One region of the Paenibacillus sp. FSL K6-2859 genome, then DNA from elsewhere that is predicted to be linked to it. Evidence: riboswitches for the same ligand, from Rfam matches in the RefSeq annotation. Region 1 holds a riboswitch; the other holds the start of a gene.
The links. A riboswitch is a leader RNA that binds a small molecule or an ion and turns the genes downstream of it on or off. The one in region 1 is predicted to bind cyclic di-GMP.
Positions count from the first base shown of each region.

Region 2: another riboswitch for cyclic di-GMP. It lies ahead of MHB64_RS21480 (thiamine pyrophosphate-binding protein); the one in region 1 lies ahead of MHB64_RS02470 (choice-of-anchor A family protein).

Region 1 is NZ_JBBOYU010000001.1:559,947-566,118, forward strand. It holds gene MHB64_RS02460 (winged helix-turn-helix transcriptional regulator) at 1-243, opposite strand, end outside; gene MHB64_RS02465 (hypothetical protein) at 688-1,080, opposite strand; cyclic di-GMP riboswitch class I at 1,573-1,663, shown strand; gene MHB64_RS02470 (choice-of-anchor A family protein) at 1,774-4,011, shown strand; gene MHB64_RS02475 (alpha/beta hydrolase) at 4,184-5,119, shown strand; gene MHB64_RS02480 (NusG domain II-containing protein) at 5,940-6,172, shown strand, end outside.
Region 2 is NZ_JBBOYU010000001.1:4,784,981-4,791,152, forward strand. It holds gene serA (phosphoglycerate dehydrogenase) at 1-267, shown strand, start outside; gene MHB64_RS21465 (SDR family NAD(P)-dependent oxidoreductase) at 340-1,173, opposite strand; gene MHB64_RS21470 (helix-turn-helix transcriptional regulator) at 1,347-2,303, shown strand; gene MHB64_RS21475 (methyl-accepting chemotaxis protein) at 2,426-3,676, shown strand; cyclic di-GMP riboswitch class I at 3,867-3,962, shown strand; gene MHB64_RS21480 (thiamine pyrophosphate-binding protein) at 4,120-5,760, shown strand; gene MHB64_RS21485 (carboxymuconolactone decarboxylase family protein) at 5,771-6,139, shown strand.

The sequences.
Region 1 (6,172 bases):
AATCTGGGGGAATTCCTCGCGCCTGACGAGACAGTCCGCTTCCAGTTCTTTCAACATAACACTTAACGTCTTAAAAGGTATTGTACCGATACCTCGTTGCAGTTCATTGAATCGCACGATCTTGTTTTCAGAGAGATAGTAGAGAATAGTCATTTTATATTTACCACTAATGATAGACAAGGTGTAGCCGAAGCTAGTGTCCTTCTGATGAATGCCAGGTGGTATACAGATTTCATCACTCATGGGCTATTACCCTCCTTCAGAAAATATAACGAAAAGGCAAACGCCTATTGCTTCTCCGTACTCAGGTCTCGACTTTATTATGTTTTACAACCAGCTACCAAGTCATCCTGCGAGCAACGAACCCACTATATCATTTTAAAACAATTAGTTCAAAGCACTCGTGGCTAGCTATCCATCGGTCGGTTTTTCTGTCGGCGAAGCGGGCTACTTTGGTTGGAAATCAAAAGTGTCAAGCGGATAGTCTAAGCGACGAATTGATGTTTTTAATGTAATTTTCATGTGAGCATCATCTTATTTTCAGGTTCAAGGTTTATATTGAAGACACCAAACACCCCCCAGTGTTTTGTGGTATAAATCTCTCAGGTCTTGCCAACTCCCATGGTAAGGCCTATTTTTTTGTTCGCTAATGGAAATGGGGGGAAGGGGGACAGCCTCTACGCGGCTTTACTTAATCTGATACTGCTCTTCATAGCTCTTAAAAGATGAAATATCCAGACCGAGATATCTGCGCATATGAATTGCAGCTTGGGCAGCGACAATGTCGTTTAATAGCAGCATTCGTTCATGGTATCCACGACATATAAATTTGGCTTCGATCCCTGCATTAAGTCTGTTCTGCTCATAAACCTTGATTCCCCGTTTTCTCATCTCTGAACGAACATCTCTTAAATCTGTTGTAGCAACTGCTGCGGCTGTTTCAAGAACCTCCAGATAGGGGGCGGGTGTTCGTAAATGTGCAGATAGAATGGCGGAGTCCCGTTCGAAAGCTGATAAAATCATCGGAAGCAATAAATAAGATTTCACCAGCATATTGTCCCTGCTTTCAGCTCTATGCATGAATCTCATCACCCCTAATGGGAACGTATATTCGTATTCTACCCCGATATTCCAAAAATAATCAATGGTATTTCTAAACAGCTAGTCCAATGTGATTAAATTCACAATTAAATTAGAAAGAATAAAATATATTAAAATTGTAATAATAAAAATTAATGCTTCAGACTTATATAAAGGGAGAATTTGGATGAAAGAGGAAGGAAGTCTCGCCCGTGGAATGGTATTTGGTTTGATTCTAAGTATTCCATTATGGATATCGATATTAGGTTGGATAAAGTTACTTTAAAATTGAAGGAAAACCTTTGTGTGAAGCGCCTTTTGGCGCTTTTTTTGTGCTTGCTTACGCGTGTAAATATCAAAAGGAATTGATTGACAATTGAGGGGATGGAGCGCTAAACTATTGTTAGTTCCAAAGTATTAAAAGTCATAGACCATTATTTAATAGGATGCTTAAGCTACTAGTTCTAATTTGCAAAGGCTATACATATATAATCATGATAATAGCAAACCGCCTGAAAGGGTGGGACGCAAAGTTCAGGAGTCTAAAGTGTCTAAAAGACACTATGACCGTCCGACTGCCATGAGAAGGGAATTCTACTTCTTTTTTGGCGGTCTTTTTTTGTTATTAGGTTCTTTAGAGTTCTGGTAATTATTCTGTTTAATTATAAATCATAGTTTTAGGAGGTGCGCATTTTGAAAAGAAGAATGAAACCGTTGCTCTCATTAGTAATAGCGGGGATTTTGATGGTGGGTAGTGGGCTTTCTGGAGGTGGTTATTTGGTCAGTGCGGCAGGGCCTGTGCTTCCGTATATTCCTACACCTGTGTTAGGCATTGCAGGAAATTTTAATACTTTTATCCTTGGTGACTTCAATCAATCTAATGATCAGGTTCACGGGCGCCTGGCGGCCAAAGGTAATATTACTTTGCAGAATTACGGCGTATCCAAGGATAATCCAGGTGGAGATGTCCTTATTGCTGGCAATGACATCACTTTTACTAATGGGACTGTTCATGGAGCATCCGTTCATGGTGGTGTTTTTATCAGAAACGGTGTAGATCTTAAAGAACCAGCGAGAAAAGGGACACCTATTGATTTTGATTATGAAGAGCAATATCTTATTGGACGTTCTAATGAATTCTCTTCACTTGCTACAGTCGGAACTTTCAAAAAGGAATATGGGAAAATAACAATTGATGCTCCGGAATCATTTAACGTTCTTAATCTAAGTGCTGCTGATTTCGTTGGTGCTAATGGCTTACAGTTTAATATTGCAAATAACGCCACAGTTATCGTTAACGTTAGCGGAAGTTCAGTTGAAATTCCAAGCTTTCAAATTTGGGGAGGCAGCCCTAACAAGGTATTATTTAATTTTTATGAAGCTAGCACTGTAAACATTGGAAGTTTAACAATAGAAGGAACTATTCTAGCTCCGCTTGCAAAAGTAACTTATAATTCCGGAGAACTGCATGGGACATTGATTGCGAAAGGATTTGCTGGTGGTGTGCAGATGCATTGGTATCCATATGAAGGGGTAGAGTCGCCTCCTACGCCGACGCCAACAGTGACGCCGACACCAACAGTGACACCAACGCCGACCGTGACACCGACACCAACGCCGACCGTAGCACCAACACCAACACCGACCGTAGCACCAACGCCGACCGTGGCACCGACGCCAACGCCGACCGTGGCCCCAACGCCAACGCCGACCGTGGCACCGACGCCAACGCCGACCGTAGCACCAACACCAACACCGACCGTAGCACCAACGCCAACGCCGACCGTGGCCCCAACGCCAACGCCGACCGTGGCACCGACGCCAACGCCTTGCATGACGCCGACACCAAAGCCAACACCGACACCAAAGCCAACACACACACCAAAACCAACGCACACACCAACACCGAGCGTGACACCATCGCCAACGCCAAGCGTGACGCCGTCACCAACGCCGGAAGTAACGCCAACGCCAAGCGTGACGCCGTCACCAACGCCGGAAGTAACGCCAATGCCAAGCGTGACGCCGTCACCAACGCCGGAAGTAACGCCAACGCCAAGCGTGACGCCGTCACCAACGCCGGAAGTAACGCCAACGCCAAGCGTGACGCCGTCACCAACGCCGGAAGTAACGCCAACGCCAAGCGTGACGCCGTCACCAACGCCGGAAGTAACGCCAACGCCAAGCGTGACGCCGTCACCAACGCCGGAAGTAACGCCAACGCCAAGCGTGACGCCGTCACCAACGCCGGAAGTAACGCCAACGCCAAGCGTGACACCGTCACCAACGCCGGAAGTAACGCCAACGCCAGTCGTGACGCCAACACCAACACCCGACGTGACACCAACACCGACACCGTCGCCAGAGGCAACACCAACACCGACGCCGTCGCCGGAAGCAACGCCAACGCCGACACCGTCGCCGGAAGCAACGCCAACACCGACGCCGTCGTCAGAGGTAACGCCAACACCGACATCGTCGTCGGAAGTGACGCCAACACCGACATCGTCGCCAGAGGCAACACCAACACCGACATCGTCGTCGGAAGTGACACCAACGCCAACGCCGGAGCCTCCGGTGTTTCCGACACCAACACCATCATTTGTAATTGGCACTATTGTTGTTAATGATGACCCTGTGCCGCTGGGTCCTGTAGCTTCATCGACGCCAGCACCAGTACCCACACCAACCCCGTCGAGCAATACAGAAGTCCTTGTTGACGACGATGAAATCCCACTAGGACCGGTGGCAACGGAAACGCCGTCACCAGAGGATATTGCAGTAGTGGATGATACAATTCCGCTAGGTAATCCACCTGTGGATGAACTGCCAAAAACGGGAGAATCAAGTCCAGTTCCTTATTATGCAGCAGGTCTAGGTTTTGCTCTTATTGGATTGCTAATGAGAAATAGATTCTCGAACAAGAAATAATAAACGGTGATTATAGCGTGAACGCAAGCTAAGCCGTGAAGAATAGAAGAGCCGCTTTCGGGACATATTCCGATGGCGGCTCTATTTTGTCATGATTGTTCTATTTTGGCGCATTCTAAGTAGATGTTATACTGATTTACAACGAACATAAGGAAAGGACGGGGAAGACGAATTGGTATGGTTCTTCATTAGTGCTGTCATCGTTATTGGAGCTCTGATCTATGCTGGCTTTTTCTTTTATGGCATTGCTATTAAACGAGCACCGAAGGAATTCCTGAGTACTAATCGTGACTTGAAGGTTGATCCCCCGGTTGCCGGGGCTTCTTGGGGTGAGGGGAAGGATTGGATCTCCAGTCAGAGCTTTGAGAATGTGGAGATTACATCTGAGGACGGGCTACAACTAAGAGGGTATTTGCTCCTTTCGGATCGTGCTGAAGGTCGTACGGCGATTCTAGCCCACGGTTATTCTGGAAAAGGGAAGGATATGGGGGCGTACGCCAAAATCTATTACGAGAGACTGGGCTTTAATATCCTGATTCCCGATGCCAGGGGACATGGGGAAAGCGCTGGAAATTATATTGGCTTTGGATGGCATGAGCGCAAGGATTATTTAAACTGGATTAAATATATAATAGAAAAGACTGGGCTCAGTGCTCAAGTTGTGCTTCATGGGGTTTCTATGGGCGGTGCTACAGTGCTAATGACCTCAGGTGAAAATCTCCCACCGCAGGTCAAAGCTATTGTCTCGGACTGCGCTTACAGCTCAGTTAAAGCACAATTAGCTTACCAACTAAGGCGTATGTATCACTTGCCAAGCTTCCCTTTTATCCAAAGTGCAAGTCTAATTACTCGTTTGAAAGCAGGGTATGGTTTTAGTGAAGCGTCTGCCTTGAAACAGGTGCGTAAGGCGAAGGTGCCGATTCTTTTTATTCATGGGGATGCTGATAATTTTGTACCATATAGTATGATGAATGAATTATATGAGGCATGTCAGAGTCCAAAAGAGAAGTTCGTAGTGCCGCAAGCGGGGCATGGATTAGCTTATGATACGGATAAAACGGGTTACATAAATGTAGTAACAGCTTTTGTGAATCAATATGTAAATTAGTGGCCCTGAACGTAGACAGCGCCCGATATCCGCTTGGTAGCGGTTATCGGGCGCCTATATTTTTCCACACATGGCATGTGTCCTTGTGTAAGGTTCGTACAGCCATGCTTTTTCGTTATATTCATCCCCCGCCGTTCGTGAGTAACGGGTGTCTTAATTCCTTGTTATTTCCAGCAGCCGTGTGGCGAGAATAATCCTTCCAATACGACAAAAGCCCTACCTCTCTTTTGCCCTTGCGGCTCCATTGACCGCGCCAGTGTGAATCGGAATGCTATATTTCGAATTTAATCTCATAAAAAGGAAAGTTTCTGCAAGAAAACATGAAGCCTCTGTGTCCAAATTGCCGAAGTGTAAAATAGTCGGCCTGACATCTTCTTGATGGGGATATACAATATATCGAAAAACAAATACGATATAAATATAACACAGCATTGTTTAAAAGGCAAATATAATAATGAATTCCAAGATAAGGATGGTTTTGCTTAGGAGGGGAACAAGTCTCCAGAGGGGGCGTTTCAGATCCGAATGTGACTTAGACTAGATTAATTGTGGAATATTTCGGAAAAGCTAGTAAACCAGAAGAGATGGGCAATCTCGGTTCAAATGGGCTAAAGTGTAAGTTTAATTTTTGCAAACGCTGCAAATTACACCTGAATTTGCTCGAAGCGAAAGGCTTGAGTCTGTGGGGGTTATTTTGCGTGCCTATTTTGTGAACAGGTCTTTAAAACTTACATAAAACCCCAACATTGATTGAAGGATTGAGGGCAGACCGTTATAATTAATAAGTCTGGATTTTAATTAAAAAATAAGGGAGATTTATATGAAACGCGCAGATGTGTGGTTGATTTCCATCGTATTGATTGCTGCGCTCGCTTTTCTCGTACCGAGATGGTTTTCGGACAATGATGATAAAGGTGGGGCCGGTAAAAATCTCGTAGCCAATGTGACTGTGGACGGCGAGTTATTTAAAACGGTAAAGCTTACAAAAGAAGAACAAACCATTGAGGTCCGTACCGAACGTGGTTATAACATCTTGAAGGTGCATGATTACGG
Region 2 (6,172 bases), 4.2 Mb from region 1:
CAAGTGAATAAGTTCCCAGTTGATATTGCTCCTGAAGGTCATCAAATCTTTGTATCCCATAACGACAAAGTAGGGATTATCGGACTCGTGGGTACATTGCTTGGCGAGAATGATGTAAATATCGCATCCATGCAAGTAGGACGTAAAATTGTTGGAGGTGCTGCAATCATGCTGCTGACCGTTGACAAAGCTGTTCCTAAGCATGTCCTTGTGAAACTCGCTGGATTACCAGAAATTAATACTGCTGAAGAAATCATCCTTCTTTAATCTATAATATAGAAAGGCCATTCCAGAACGTACTGGAATGGCCTTTCTTTAATTTAACGAATCTTTTTCTTCCTATATTATGAACGAAGGGATTATCCTTCCATCAATATCAGTAAAGCCATACTTTTCAGCAAGCTTTCCAACCACCTGCGGCTCACCGGTCATAGAGATAACCTCTGGATCAGCGGCTAGTGCAGTCACTGCTCGACCAATATATCTCGTCGATTCGCTCATTTTCAGTTCCTCAACTTCTTGCCAATGTTCCTCATCTGTATTCATGGCTTCTAGAACCGCTTCTGTTCTCATCCATCCAGGTGAAAGTGGAATAACCGCAATGCCGTCATCCTTTAACTCCTTCGACAATCCGAAAGCCATACGTAAAAGTGCATTTTTAGAAAGATCATAATAAAAGTTGCCTAAATATTTATAATGATCCCAGAAGGTTGTATGGATAATTAGACCACCAGTTTTTGCCTTGCGCATGAAGGGGATTGCGTAATAATTTGTGATCATTTGTGCTCTCACACCGGCATTAAACATATTGTCCCAATGAGCTGTAGGTAACTCCCAAAAAGGCTTCTGCTCAATAGTTAAATCATTGCCTCCCCATACATTGTTAACTAAGATATCGAGTCGCCCCTTCTCTTCAGCGATTTGACGGATCACTGCTTCTGTTTCCTGATCCTTCGTATGGTCACATCGTATTACCGCACCAGAACCCCCACTCTCTTTTATTTCTCTAAGTACACTATCTATACTCCCCTTAGTATGTTCTGTGGCGGATATATCTGTGGTCCTCCCTGTAATATAGACAAAAGCGCCTCTTCTTGCTAATTCTAAAGCGATTCCCCTCCCTGCACCTCTGCTGCTCCCGGTAACCAAAGCGACTTTCCCTTTCAATGTCATAGCCCTCAACCCTTTCCACATAAATTCGGATTTCAATATTCTGTGATCATTCCTTACGTTTTATAAGTATAGCCCGTATATATGACATCAACTGACATATATAATATAATCATGATTTAGAAAAGATTAATGGTGATCGTCCAATAATTAATTCGAGGAGGCACAATAGCCTAATGAGAGCCGACCGTTTGTTATCTATATTGCTTCTGTTACAAAATCGCGGAAAAATGACTTCTAGAGAACTGGCCCAAATACTCGAGATATCAGAACGAACTGTGTTTCGTGATATGGAAGCATTAAGTGCTTCAGGGATACCCATTTTAGCTGAACGTGGCCGTGAAGGAGGCTGGATGCTAACTGAAGGGTACCGAACCTCCCTAACGGGAATGAAGCCACAAGAGATTGGTTCACTGCTTCTGTCCACTGACGCATCTATATTGAAGGATCTGGGGATACAAGACGATTTCTCTTCCGCTGTTCTCAAACTAGAAGCTGCATCCTCACACCGAACTAGTAACCCAGCACATCACCTAAGCGAGCGTATTCATATTGATGGTGCTAGTTGGCATCCTTCAGATGAGACTTATCCGTTCCTTTCTGTACTGCAGGGAGCACTTTGGGAGGACCGTAAAGTTAAAATCACTTATCTCCGGAGTAATGAGACTACAGTCCGTTTCATTGATCCTCTTGGGTTGGTTGCAAAACGCGGTGTATGGTATGTCGTAGCCAAAAGCGAGGATGAACTAAGAACCTTTCGTGTGTCCAGATTAGTTAACGTTGAGGAGACTCATGAGGGGTTTAAAAGACCTGATGACTTTGATTTAAAACAGTACTGGGAAGAGTCCACCATGGCCTTTAAAGCAGCACTGCCAAAGTATCAAGTAAAGCTAAGGGTTAGAACATCTGTCTTAAAAGAATTACAGCGAGAAAGATTCGTCTCTGTCCAATTGATAGAGCCAACCAGCAATGCAGAGTGGGTGAACATAGATGCCGAATTTAATACGATCGAGTCTGCCTGCCGGATAATCCTTTCTTTTAGTCCCTCAGTTATTGTACTTTCACCACAAGAACTTTTAGAGATGGTAAAGTCTTCTATCACAAAAATTTCCGCTATTTATGAGGATTTTTGACACGAAATCTAAAGAACTACTCCTAAAAGAAGATTTATGTCAGTTCTTACTATAGACCAATCACCTTTAAATCCCATATAATAACACCAATACATAATATTAATAAGGAGGACATTATACCAATGAACTGGATGCATAAACTTCCGTTAAAACAAAGAATTGTTGCCGGATGTTATCTCATTGCCGCACTATTTGCCATTCCTGTTTTAGTTACTTTTATGATCTTAGGCAACATTATTTTGGGTATTGTTCTAATCGTTGTTCTTGCTGCTTTAACTTTACCCGTGGCCCGCTTTATCGAGAGAACGCTTACATCTTCTTTTGATGACATCGCGAATGTATCTCATAGTATTTCTAAAGGGGATTTTACTAGTAGAGCTGACGAGAACGGGTCTATGGGGGACGTAAGTCGTTCCTTTAATACTATGATTGACAAGCTCAAGAAGATTTTAACAGAAGCATCGCAGATCACGCGCCAGGTTATGGATGCAAGCCGTGGAATCGAAGATAAGAATCAGAACTTAAAAATTGTCATGGCACAGGTAGCCTCTTCGTCAAATGAGCTAGCTCTTGGGGCAAATGAAATATCTACGGATATCGCTGAAATGACAGAATCTATTAAAGATATTGAGAATAAAGTCTCCAATTATACGAACTCAACGAAAGAAATGAACAGACGTTCAATACATACATTAGAACTGGTTGAACAAGGGCGCCAATCCGTAGATACTCAAGCTGAAGGCATGCGCAAAAACATCCAGGCTACTCAAAAAGTAGCGGATACTATCGAGGCCTTGTCTCATAATGCTCGCGGAATAACGATGATCACAAAGACCATCACTGAGATCGCTGAACAGACTAACCTGTTATCGCTGAATGCCTCTATCGAAGCAGCACGTGCCGGAGAACATGGTCGAGGATTTGCAGTAGTCGCACAGGAGGTCCGTAAGCTTGCCGAAGAATCAACGGCTTCAACAAAGGAAGTCTTTGGTTTAGTTCGGAGCATTGAAACTGATATTAAACAAGCGATTGACAATATCGCTATCAACGAAGAAGTCGTACAGGTACAGAATGAGATGATCACTCAATCTGCTCATATCTTTGCTCAAATTGTACAAAGTGTGCAGTATATTACCGAGCAGATCTCTTCCTTCTCTTCTGAAAGTGATCTTATGCTGGAAAGTGCCTTGAAAATCTCAGGTGCAATAGAAAATATATCTGCAATCACTCAGGAAACTGCTGCTGGCACCGAAGAAGTGTCGGCTGCAATGAATGAACAAATTAATGCCCTGCAGTCCGTCGCAGAAGAAACTGAGAAAATGACTCAAGCCGTATTTAATCTACAGAAAACGATCCATATCTTCAAGTTTTAAACAACTTGCATAACGAATAAACCAAGCCATAAACCGTCCTCTAAGTTTGTCTTAGGGGACGGTTTATTTTCTATTATTTCATAGGTTTGACAAGACTTTCGTCAAAATTCGAGTTAATTTGCGATAATATATTGACAAAGGATGATCCCAAGGAATATATTGTAAAGGAAAATTCTTCTTATAAATTTTAAATTAATATAGGCAAAATCTTCGAAAGAGGATGACGCAAAACCATGGATCTACAGCCTCATTTTTACTCTGAGGCCATGATTGCCAGGTTGCTAAGGACCCGGGACGGCTGAACTATTGTTCAGTCTTTACGGCGATTTACGCCACCAACCTGTGCCCTTTTTCGGAGCACAGGTTTTCTATTTTTGAGTTTATTGATCAATCAGATCACTTCGAAAGATCAATAACATAATAAATATTAATCAACTTGTGAGGTGTATCTTTTGAAGACAGTCGCAGATTATATGGCGGAAGCACTACGTAACCTCGGAGTGACCCATTCTTTTGGGATCATTGGTAAATCGATTTGTCCCGTAGTTCTTAAGATGGTAGACTATGGTATTGAATTTATTCCAGGGAGACATGAATCCAGCTCCGGATTCGCAGCAGCTGGATACGCGCTGAAAACTGGTAATCTAGGCGTAGCATTTGGTACTTCTGGTCCAGGCGGAACTAACCTGCTTACAGCAGCAGCACATGCGAAAGCCAACAACTTGCCAGTGCTGTTTATTACGGGCCACCAATCTATTAAAGAGCTTGGAATCCCCCAATGTCAGGACTCTTCCTCTTACTTAGCTGATTTAGCGGAGATGTTCAGACCTGCCACCTTGTTCAGTAAACTTATTGAACGCGGTGATCACTTTAGTACTATTTTTAATCATGCGATTTCAATTGCTCTTAACCAACGTGGGCCTGTTCATCTTTGTGTGCCGTTTGATGTACAGACAGAAGGATTGGAAGAGTGCAATATTGTAATTCCCGAACGCGAATCTCTAGTAAGTCTAGCGAATATCGACAGAGTAGTTGATGCTATCAATGCCTCAAAGAATCCTTTGATTATTGCGGGTAAAGGGGTCAATCGATCTGGGGCGCATAGCCAGCTTATTCAGCTCGCTGAAACTTTTAATATACCAGTAGTAACATCACCTGGTGGTAAAGGGGCTATGGTTTGGGATCACCCACTCTATCATGGTCCTATTGGTGTTGGAGGTTGCAACCACGGGGATGACCTGTTGAATAAAAGTGATCTATTTATAGTTCTAGGATCACGATTAAGTGATATGACCGTCTGTAACCTAAAACGGGAGAATCACCCGACAACATTAATTCAATTTGATATTGATCCGACCTTTGTTGGAAAAATCTTGTTCTCCAAAACGATACCAGTCACTGGTGATCTACGTGATAACCTAGTGTGCTACCTAAATCATATTGATCCTAATCATATTACTAAACGTGAAGCTATCCCTTATGTAGATTATTCAGAAGAGCTTCCCAGTCTGAAGAATCTTTCCCTTGCGTCTATTATGAGCACGATGAGTGATCTGATTCCTGACAATAATACAGTATTTGTTGATGACGGCAGTCATGGATTCAATGCTGCTAAATGGTACAAGGTTAAGAAACCAGGCAGTTTTGTATTTGATGCTTATTTTGCTTGCATGGGTAATTCTATCGGTATGGCTATTGGTGCAAAGGTTGCAGCTCCTGAAGAAACTGTCTTCTGTATTACAGGTGATGGCTGTTTTATGATGCTAGGTACAGAAATAAACACCGCCGTCTGCAAAGATATCCCTGTCATCTTTATCGTAGTAAATAATAAGCAACTCGATATGGCGCTTAAAGGGATGGAAAAAACTACTGGCCGTATTGATGGAACGATATACGAAGTCCCAATGGACGTTGTGAAATTTGCCGAGTCTCTAGGAGCGACAGGCTACAAGTGTGAGACTGCGGAACAATTCTCGACTGCAATTAAGGACGCCGTTGCTCTTAACCGTGTTGCAGTTATTGAATTATTAACAGACCGTGATGAAGTCCCTCCGACTGCACACCGTACTTTGAACCTAAATTAGGAGGCTCACTATGAAAGATAATGTTAACAGTGGTCTGAACCACTTCACGAATCTCTCAGGAGACTATGGCGCTAAAGCACTAGCTCCGATTAAGGAACATTTCCCTGACTTGGCAGAATTCATCATGGGTAATGCGTATGGAGATATTTTTCAACGCAATACCATTGAAGCTGACTGGAAGGAAGTCTCTGTTATTTCTGCTCTAATTGCAATGGGCCAGTTCGATCAATTAGGAGTTCATTATGTTATGGCTCTTCGTGTAGGAGTTACTGTAGAACAGCTCAAAGGGATTCTACTACACTTAGTACCCGCTATAGGGGCACCTAGAATCATCACAGCCTTTAATATTCTTCTTGAAACCATAGAAGAGATCCAATAAATAATAATTCGACATAAATATACACATTTCGTC